Regions from separate parts of the Methylobacillus pratensis genome, predicted to be linked through region 1. Evidence: predicted binding sites of a transcription regulator. Region 1 holds the regulator's gene; each other region holds the start of a gene.
The links. The regulator sigma-54, encoded in region 1, starts transcription at its own class of promoters, with help from an activator protein. The targets are predictions, from matches to a motif close to TGGCACNNTTCCTGCT.
Positions count from the first base shown of each region.

Region 1 (3,278 bases):
GCCGTGCAGGCTTTCCGATATCGCCACCGCCTGGGCAAGATAATGGCTGAGCACGTCCATGAGGCCGGGGCTGCGCAACGGGGAGGTAAACAAGGGGGTGCTGAACTCGTCGGAGGCGGCCACCAGTTCATCCGGCGCTTCTTCGCCATTTGCAACAATGATCGCCGCCAAGTCGGCGGAAAACAGGTTCTTGATGGCCTGGAACAACTCGCGCGCCTTGAGACTGCGTAAATAATCCATTTCTGCGCAACCCAGCACCTGCACGCGGTTGGGATGCACAAAATTCAGGTGACCAACCAGCGCCAGGGATGGCTTGGTCACGGTTTCACTGGTCAGGGGGTTATCGCCGCCGGCTAACCCTGCTACCCATTTCAGCTTGAGCTTGCGGCGCGTATCCTTGTAAAGCTGGGTAACACTGATTTCAGCCATGTGTGCTTAATACCTTGGGAATGAATAAGCGGAAGGATTTGCTGCAAGAGCGCCAAATCCATGCATGAAAACCGGACTTGGCACTCTTTTGCAGCATTTCGCTAAAAGATTACTCGACCACCTGGTGCTTCAAACCTCCGGATGCCTGGTTGTGGTTGCTGACTTTTTCCTTATGTTTCACTACCTGGCGGTCGAGCTTGTCAGCCAGCGAGTCAATCGCGCTGTACATGCTTTCCGCCCCGCATTCCGCGTGCAGGTCGTTGCCCGGCACATGCAGGGTGGCTTCCGCCTTTTGCACCAGTTTCTCCACGCTCAGCGTGACCTTGAGGTCAATCACATGGTCAAAGTGATTGCTGAGTCGTGCCAGCTTGGACTGCACATATTCGCGCAGGGCTGGGGTAACGTCGAGGTGATGTCCGGTCAGGTGCAAATTCATAACGCTCTCCTTACTTGAAAAACGCGCAAATCAAAGCGACTTGCGCTGGTTGGCCGCGGGTATCTGTAGAGACTCGCGGTATTTCGCTATGGTTCTTCTTGCAACAACTATGCCTTGTTTGCCAAGGATGTCGGTAATCTGGTTGTCAGACAGCGGCTTCTTCGGGTTTTCCTCGCTCACCATCTGCTTGATCAACGCGCGGATCGCCGTGGCGGAGCACGCCCCTCCCGACTCCGTCGCCACATGGCTGCCGAAGAAATACTTCAACTCGTACACGCCGCGCGGTGTGAGCATGTACTTCCTCGTCGTCACGCGCGACACGGTGGATTCATGCAGGCCCAACTCGTCTGCAATCTCGCGCAGCACCAGCGGGCGCATGGCTACCTCGCCGTGTTCGAAGAAGTTGCGCTGCCTATCCACAATCGCCTGCGACACGCGCAGGATGGTGGAGAAACGCTGCTGGATGTTCTTGATCATCCATTTCGCTTCCTGCATCTGGCTCATAAGGTATTGACTGGAGCTATCGCGATTACGTTTCAGGATGCCGGCATAAAGCTGATTGATGCGCAGCTTGGGCACCACTTCGTCATTGAGGCTGGCGATCCAGATGCCCTTCACCTTTTTCACCACGATTTCGTGCTGGATGTAGTGGTCCGAGGTGATATGGCTGAACTCGCCGCCTGGGCGTGGGTTGAGTTGGGTCACCAGCTGCTGCACCGTTTTCAGGACATCGTCGTCGCAATGCAGCAGTTTGCGCAGGCGCGTGTAATCGCGGCTCGCCAGCAAAGGCAGATGTTGCTCGGCAACCTTGATCGCCAGGTCCACGGAGGGCGTATCTGCCGGCAGGGCGCGCAACTGCAATGCCAGGCACTCGGCCAGGTTACGGGCGCCGATGCCGGGCGGATCGAGGTTCTGGATATGCTTGAGCGCGGTTTCCAACTCGAGCAGGTCGATTTCGAGCTCTTCCGGCAGAAGCTCGGCCAGCTCTTCCAGCGACTGCTCGAGATAGCCGTCGTCATTGATGGCGTCCACCAGCACCATCGCCAGGGTCTGGTCGCGTTCTGACAGCGGTAGCAGCTTGATCTGGCTCAGCAGGTGCTCGCGCAAGGTGAGGTTGACCGCTTCCTGGAAACTGAAGTCGTTGTCGTCGTCATTGTTGGCGCCGCCCTCTTCCCAGCGGTTGCTGCCCTGGAAAGATTCGAAGTAATCGTCCCCGCCGCCGAATTCGTCAACGCGCGGCAACTCCTCGCTGGCTGGCGCAGGCGCCTCGCTGGCAGGAGCGGCGACCGCGGCATCCGGAGCGGGACTGTAGCTTTCGGACATCTCGGCAGCACCGTCCGGGCCGTCTATGCGCTCCAGCAAGGGGTTGGCCTGCAACAGCGACTCCAGCTCCTGGTTGAGTTCCTGCGAAGACAGCTGCAACAGCTTGATCGACTGTTGCAACTGCGGCGTCAATGCCAGGTTCTGGGAAAATTTTAGCTGTAGACTTTGTTTCATCTCTCTAATTCTGCGTTGACTACAGGCGGAAATCCTTGCCCAAGTAAACTTCTCTTACACTTTCGTTATGTATGATCTCGCTGGGCTTCCCCGATGCGAATACGCGGCCTTCATTCACGATGTAGGCGCGATCGCATATGCCCAATGTTTCACGGACATTATGATCCGTGATCAGTACCCCGATATTGCGCTCGGTCAGAAAACGCACGATCTTCTGAATGTCCAGCACGGCAATCGGGTCGATCCCGGCAAACGGCTCATCCAGTAGGATGAAACTGGGATTGGTCGCCAAACATCGGGCGATTTCCACCCGGCGTCGCTCGCCACCGGACAGGCTCACCGCCATGCTGTTGCGTATATGGGTGATATGGAGCTCCTGCAGCAGGGATTCAAGCTGTTCCTTCTGCTGCTCGGCCGTCATGTTCTGCAATTCGAGGATGGCCTGGATGTTTTCCGTCACGGTCATCTTGCGGAAGATCGACGGCTCCTGCGGCAGGTAGGCCAGGCCCATGCGCGCGCGCTGGTGTATGGGCATCCGGCTCAGATCCTTGCCATCCAGCAATATGCGTCCGCCATCTAGGGGCACCAGGCCCACCATCATGTAGAAACTGGTAGTCTTGCCCGCGCCGTTCGGCCCGAGCAACCCGACCACCTCGCCGCTGTTGAGCTGCAGGGAAATATCCTGCACCACGGTGCGCGACTTGTATTTCTTGCGTAAGCTTTCTACGATTAATTCACTCATTTATGCAATATCTATCGATGCCGTCTCTATAAAGCGCGGTTGCCTTCGGCCCGCATACAGACAAAGGCCCTCCAAATAGCCGTCAAGCTCAGGGAGTTTCTGCCGCGGGTTTCTTCTTGGGCTGGATAATGGCCCGCACTCGGCCAGTGGGTGTTGCAGGTGTCGCCGCTTGCG
Region 1 covers NZ_JBSUSR010000003.1:111,158-114,435, reverse strand. The annotation lists gene hprK (HPr(Ser) kinase/phosphatase) at 1-429, opposite strand, end outside; gene hpf (ribosome hibernation-promoting factor, HPF/YfiA family) at 539-865, opposite strand; gene ACW4YW_RS07920 (RNA polymerase factor sigma-54) at 896-2,362, opposite strand; gene lptB (LPS export ABC transporter ATP-binding protein) at 2,382-3,104, opposite strand; gene lptA (lipopolysaccharide transport periplasmic protein LptA) at 3,193-3,278, opposite strand, start outside.

Region 2 (3,278 bases), on a different contig from region 1:
GACAACGACTTCCGGCGGCTTGTACAACCTCAGCTTTGCCTATTCCGGCCGCTCGGATACTCCAGGCGACCTGAACAGCGCACTGGAAGTGTATTGGGGCGGGGCACAGGTGGTGGCAACCTCTGTCACTTCGCATAGCGGATGGGTGGAATACCACTTCACCAACCTGCTGGCCTCCAATAGCCTGACCACCTTGAAGTTCGTCTCGATAGAACCGCAGAATGCGCCCTCGTACGGTTCTTTCCTCGATGGCGTGGTGGTCACCGCCGTGCCCGAACCCAGCACCTACGGCATGCTGGCGCTGGGCCTGGGCGTAATGGGCCTGATCAGCAGGCGCAAACGCCAGCACCAGCATCCTCTCTATTAAAAGACGCTATTCCTCAATTGGCCGGGTTGATGCCCGGCCTTTTTCATTCCGCCGCCAGCTTGTTGCGGAGAGCGGCCACCGCCCGGTACGATTTTAGCCTGACTGCGTGGTCGAACACATGGCCGGTCACCATCAGCTCGTCGGGCGCGAGGTCATGGAGCAGCTTTCTCAAGCCGGCCTCAACGGTGGCGGCGGAGCCGACCAGCGAGCAGGCCAGCATGCGTTCCACGCCGATCTTCTCGGCAGGCGTCCAGTATTGCTCGATATCGTCCACCGGCGGCGGCAATTGCCCCGGCGTGCCGCGGTGGAGGTTGGTGAAGCCTTGCTGCTGGGAACTGAACCAGTAGCGCGCCTCTTCATCGGTGTCGGCGACCAGGATATTGGCCGTGACCATGAAGTAGGGCTTGTCCAGCGAGGCGGAGGGCTGGAAATTGCGGCGGTAGGTGTCCAGCGCCTGTAACAGGAAGGTGGGCGCAAAATGCGAGGCAAAGGCGAACGGCAAGCCATGCGCAGCGGCAAACTGTGCGCCATAGAGGCTGGAGCCCAGTATCCAGATGGGGATGGCCAGGCCCGCCCCGGGCACCGCCCTGATGCCCTGGCCCGGCTGGGGCAAGGCAAAGTAGTCCTGCAGCTCGGCCACCAGCTCGGGGAAATCCTCACCATGCGCATGCAGGTTGCGCCGCAAGGCACGCGCGGTAGCCATGTCGCTGCCGGGCGCGCGGCCCAGCCCGAGGTCGATGCGCCCCGGGTAAAGCGATTCCAGCGTGCCGAATTGCTCCGCGATCGCCAGCGGGGCATGGTTGGGCAGCATGATGCCGCCGGCGCCGACGCGTATGGTCTTGGTCTGGCCGGCGACATGGCCAATGACGACGGCAGTTGCCGCGCTGGCGATGCCCGGCATGTTATGGTGCTCCGCCAGCCAGAAACGCCGGTAGCCTGACTCCTCCCCAACTTGCGCCAGTTCAATGGAGTTGCTGAAAGCCTGTGCAGGCGTGCTGCCCTGCACGATGGGGCAGAGGTCGAGGATGGAAAATGGAATCATCGCTTGCAAGTGTCATTCATCAGAATGTTGTGGAAGACAGGTGTTTGCCCTTGAGGTTCGGTTCAAGCCCGATTATGCACCGGCCTCAACAATTTCTGTGGGTAACTTTGTGGGCATGATGGGCATTGCGCTACTAAGCGGCTGTTATGCCATGCATAAATTGATCCTGCTTGTTTTTTAAGCATCTGCCAGTTTAATTTATCCTGCGAGAGAACATACAATACGGGACGCTGTCATTCTTTACATACCGTCCCTCCTTCATTGAACCTTATTGATCGGCCCCATATTTTGACCATGCTTACTTTTGATAACCGTTTCTTGCGAGAGTTGCCGGGCGATCCGGAAACCAGCAACCAGTTGCGCCAGGTGTATGGCGCCTGTTGGTCCAGGGTGATGCCGACTTCGGTGTCTGCGCCCAGGCTGCTCGCCTATTCGCCAGAAATGCTGCAAACGCTGGGGCTGGGCGAGGAAGAGATCAATTCGCCGGCATGGGTAAGCGCGCTGGGCGGCAACGGCCTGATTCCGGGCATGGAGCCCTATGCCATGTGTTACGGCGGGCACCAGTTCGGCAACTGGGCAGGACAGTTGGGTGACGGCCGGGCCATCAGCCTGGGCGAGGTGGTCAATTCCCAAGGCCAGCGTTGGGAACTGCAGCTCAAGGGCGCGGGCGTGACGCCGTATTCGCGCATGGCGGACGGGCGCGCAGTGCTGCGCTCCTCGGTGCGCGAATTCCTCTGCAGCGAGGCCATGCACCATCTCGGCATCCCCACGACGCGCGCCCTGAGCCTAGTGCAGACCGGCGACGTCGTGATCCGCGACATGTTCTACAACGGTAATCCGCAGGCGGAGAAGGGCGCGATTGTCTGCCGGGTATCGCCCTCGTTCATCCGCTTTGGCAATTTCGAGATTTTCGCCATGCGCGACGACAGGGAAACCTTGCAAACGCTGGTGGATTTCACCATTGATCGTGACTTTCCCGAGTTGAAGGATTACCCGGAAGAAGAGCGCTTTGCCGAATGGTTCGCCATCGTCTGCGTGCGCACCGCGCGCCTGATTGCGCAATGGATGCGCGTGGGCTTCGTGCACGGCGTGATGAACACCGACAATATGTCCATTCTCGGCCTGACCATCGATTACGGCCCATACGGCTGGGTGGACAACTTCGACCCGGGCTGGACTCCCAACACCACCGACGCGGCAGGCCGCCGCTATTGCTTCGGCCGCCAGCCCGACATCGCGCGCTGGAACCTGGAGCGCCTGGCGCAGGCGCTATATGCCTTGAAGCCCGAGCGCGAGATCTACGACGAAGGCCTCATGCTTTACGACCAGGCCTACAACAAGGAATGGGGCGCCGTGCTGGCCGCCAAGTTCGGCTTCAGCGCATGGCGCGACGACTATGAGCCCTTGCTCAATGAAGTGTTCGGCCTCATGACCCAGGCCGAGATCGACATGACCGAGTTTTTCCGCAGGCTGGCTTGGGTGGATTCCGCCCAGCCCGACTTGGGGGTATTGCAGAGCGCAGCCTATAGCCCTGCACTATGGGAAACGTTCAAGCCCAAGTTCGGCGACTGGCTCAAGCAATACGCACAGGCGACGCTCGCGGACGGGCGCGACCCGGCGGAGCGGCGCGAGGCCATGAACCGGGTCAATCCGCGTTACGTGCTGCGCAACTACCTTGCCCAACAGGCCATAGACCTGGCCGACACGGGCGATACCAGCATGATAGAAGAGCTGCTGGACGTGCTGCGCAAGCCTTATGACGAGCAGCAGGGCAAGGAGCGTTTTGCCGCCCTGCGGCCGGATTGGGCCAGGCACAAGGCAGGGTGTTCCATGTTGTCGTGCAGTTCATAAAAAAGCCGTCCAGCTTCG
Region 2 covers NZ_JBSUSR010000005.1:227,277-230,554, reverse strand. The annotation lists gene ACW4YW_RS11960 (PEP-CTERM sorting domain-containing protein) at 1-367, shown strand, start outside; gene ACW4YW_RS11955 (LLM class flavin-dependent oxidoreductase) at 411-1,409, opposite strand; gene ACW4YW_RS11950 (protein adenylyltransferase SelO) at 1,704-3,260, shown strand.
Region 2: the regulator sigma-54 is predicted to act here: its motif matches at 1,546-1,561, upstream of ACW4YW_RS11955 (LLM class flavin-dependent oxidoreductase).

Region 3 (3,278 bases), on a different contig from region 1:
GGGGCGATTCAAAAAACTGGCCGAGGACACGTTCCAGTTGATAGGTTTCTAGCGTGGTAAGGGGCTGCGCAGGATAGTGAGCATGAGGCGTTCCGCTGCCCAGCTTGTTGCCTGCGTACGTTGTCAATACAGGCTTTGCTTCTTGCTTTTCCAGCGGTACTGTTCCAATCGGAGGCAAGCCCAAGTCTTTGGGATAGAGGGTGCCTGAGGTTGAAATCAATAATGCGCGGTGGATGACATTCTCGAGCTCGCGGATATTTCCCGGCCACGGATAATGAAGCAATTGCTGAATGGTTTCTGCCGCGAGCTTGGGGATGTCGGTGTGCAGGCGCGACTTGTAGACATTCAGGAAATGCTCGACCAGCGGCAGGATATCGCCCGGACGCTCGCGCAACGGTGGCAAATCGACAGGCACCACCTTGATGCGGTAGTACAAATCTTCGCGGAAGCGCCCGGCGCGCACGGCTTCTTCCAAGTCCACGTTGGTGGCGGCTATCAGGCGGACGTCGATCGGTGTGGATTTACGGGAGCCCAGGCGCACGACTTCGCGCTCTTGCAGCACCCGCAATAGTTTGACCTGGGTTGATTGGGGCAGGTCGCCTATTTCATCAAGGAACAGGGTGCCGCCATTCGCGGACTCAAACCAACCGGTCTTGGCGCTGGTTGCGCCTGTGAAGGCGCCGCGTTCGTAACCGAATAATTCGCTTTCCACCAGGGTTTCTGAAAAAGCTCCGCAATTGATGGCCTGGAAAGGGCCGTCGCGCCGATTGCTTAGCGCATGGATATGACGGGCAATCAGCTCCTTGCCAGTGCCGGTTTCGCCAATGATCAGGGCGGTGGCGTTGCTGGCGGCAATTTTTTCAATCAGGTTCAATAACCCCTGGGACCTGGGGTCGCTGAAAACCAGCGCGCTTGCGCGCACGGATAAGCTGACAGAGCTGGGATTGGGGTGCGTGATGACGTGATCAGCGCTTTCGAATGCCCGCTCATAATTCCATAGTTCAGCATGCATTGCTTAGGACTTTCTATGTAGAAACTTCCCACAATATACGCATAATCCTTTAGCTGGTCTAAAACTATATTTTTATATTTATATTCTTTTTTGGAATAAAAAGCTGTTGGAAAACGGTTGTTGTTTCCTGAGCAATTATTCAATGGCATTCACTGTTTGTATTGCAACAACTGTTGATTTTGAAACAGATGGGTTGGAGTCCAATACTTTTTATATTGGATGTATGTGTATGAAATACATAGGGTATTGTGCAATTTTATAGGATGGATTGGTCTTGGCATGTGTTTTGCCACTTTAGTTATCAAAATGCCCGGCAGCTCCGCCTGCCTTTCATGATGACTACAGAGGTGAATGATGACCATAACCGCAATTGAGACAGAAAACGATCTAGAAGCTTTTGCTGCACAGGTCTTGGCTGATGCCAAGATCGCGTTTGCCGCGTTTCGCAACACCGGCACCATTACTGCAAACGGGACGGTAGGCTTTGTCGAGCGCGTGCCCGGCGAGGAGAAGCTGGTCATCGTGAACGATCCCGGCCCGTTCAATTGGGATGGCCGCGGATTGCATGCGGTTGTCGTGGATTTTGAGGGCAATGTGGTGCTGGGCAAGGGCAGCGGAGCCGGCTCGACCCGTTACACCAAGCTCTTTAAGGAGCATGCGGATATCACGACGATTTCACATGTGCACTCCCCGTATCTCGGCGCTTGGGCGCAAACCCACCGTACATTGCCAATTCGTTATGTTCCGGTGCAGCGTTATAACCTGATTCGTGAAATTCCTATATATATCGACCGCCGCCAGCAGGAAGTGGATTTTATCCTGGACCAGATCAAGCTCAATCCGCACAACACGGCAATCCTGGAGGCCAATGGCGGCTCTACCGTCTGGGGCAAGCAGGGTTTGCGCAAGACCGCCGAATTCATCCTCATTCTTGAAGAAGGCGCACAAATCCAGACCTTGGCAGACGCGATCGGCGGATCCCGCGATTACGGTCCTGGCGTATTGGCGCAGCAATGGAGGATGGCCAAGATTTACGACCAGGCCAAGGGCTTGAACCTGCTGCCAGCTACTGACCTGGGTTAATCGAGGGGTCGGCAATGAGCGAGCTAATAAATAGTGTAGACCAGATCTGGTTTACCCGTTGTCCGGTACCGACCGCGACCGGCATTGCCTATAAGCTGGGCTGGCTGGATGAGGAATTTGCAAAGGATGGCATTACAGTCTCCACTCTGCAGGACGGCCCGCGCGAGTACAACCGGCATCACTATGACCACCAGTTGCCTACCCTCATCCGTGAGGGAGGCAATTTGCTGGCGATCGCCGCCCGTGCGCAATATGCGCCTACGCGCCTGATCGGGCTAACATGGATAGACGAGTGGCAGGCGATCCTGGTGAGGCCGGATTCCGGAATTACCGAGCCGCACCAGCTCAAAGGCAAACGCCTGGCATTGCCTGCCTTCGTCGATCACCCGATCAAGGACCACGTGCGCGGCAGCAGCATCGCGCGCGGCATGAGCCTGCATGGATACAAAGGCGCGCTCGGCATCGCAGGCTTGACGCTGGATGACGTCGAGCTCGTCGAAGTGGCCGCAGCCGGGGCAGGCCGTGGAGATGGCAGGCGCAGCCGGGAGGTGGTGGGGAGTCTGTGGGCAGGGCTGGACGAACTGGTTGCAGGGAATGTCGATGCGGTCTACGTCAAGGGCGCTTCCGCCGTCGAGGCAGCCAAGCGCTTAGGGCTTGTGGTCGGGATTGACCTCGACAGCTATCCCGACAAGAGCGTGCGGGTGAACAATGGCACGCCGCGGCCCATCACGGTGCATGAGGATTTGCTGGAGAACCATTTCGACCTGGTGGTCCGCTTCCTTTACCAGACGCTGCGTGCGGCTGATTGGGCCAAGCACAACCTGGAAGGCGTGCGCAGCATTCTGCAGGACGAGACCTTTGCCGGCGCCGAGAGCGTGGCGACGGCATACCGCAACGATTTCCACCTGCATCTTGAGCCGACATTGTCACCCGATCGTCTCGAGCTATTCCGCAAACAGAAGAGTTTCATGTGGATTCATGGCCTGCTAGACCGCGATTTCGATTTTGACGCATGGGTAGATCAACGTCCGTTGCAGGAAGCCAAGAAGCAGTTAGAAGCAAAGGTCGCCTGATCTTGGCACGACATCATTAATTTTGAGTAACAAGGTTGTGAGCAACAGTAATGATTTTCAAGACTGTCTCCTGAGAGCCTGTTCCATGTCTTTTCATAGGGTGCGCATAG
Region 3 covers NZ_JBSUSR010000001.1:4,467-7,744, forward strand. The annotation lists gene ACW4YW_RS00035 (sigma-54 interaction domain-containing protein) at 1-1,012, opposite strand, end outside; gene ACW4YW_RS00040 (class II aldolase/adducin family protein) at 1,367-2,095, shown strand; gene ACW4YW_RS00045 (ABC transporter substrate-binding protein) at 2,110-3,168, shown strand.
Region 3: the regulator sigma-54 is predicted to act here: its motif matches at 1,288-1,303, upstream of ACW4YW_RS00040 (class II aldolase/adducin family protein).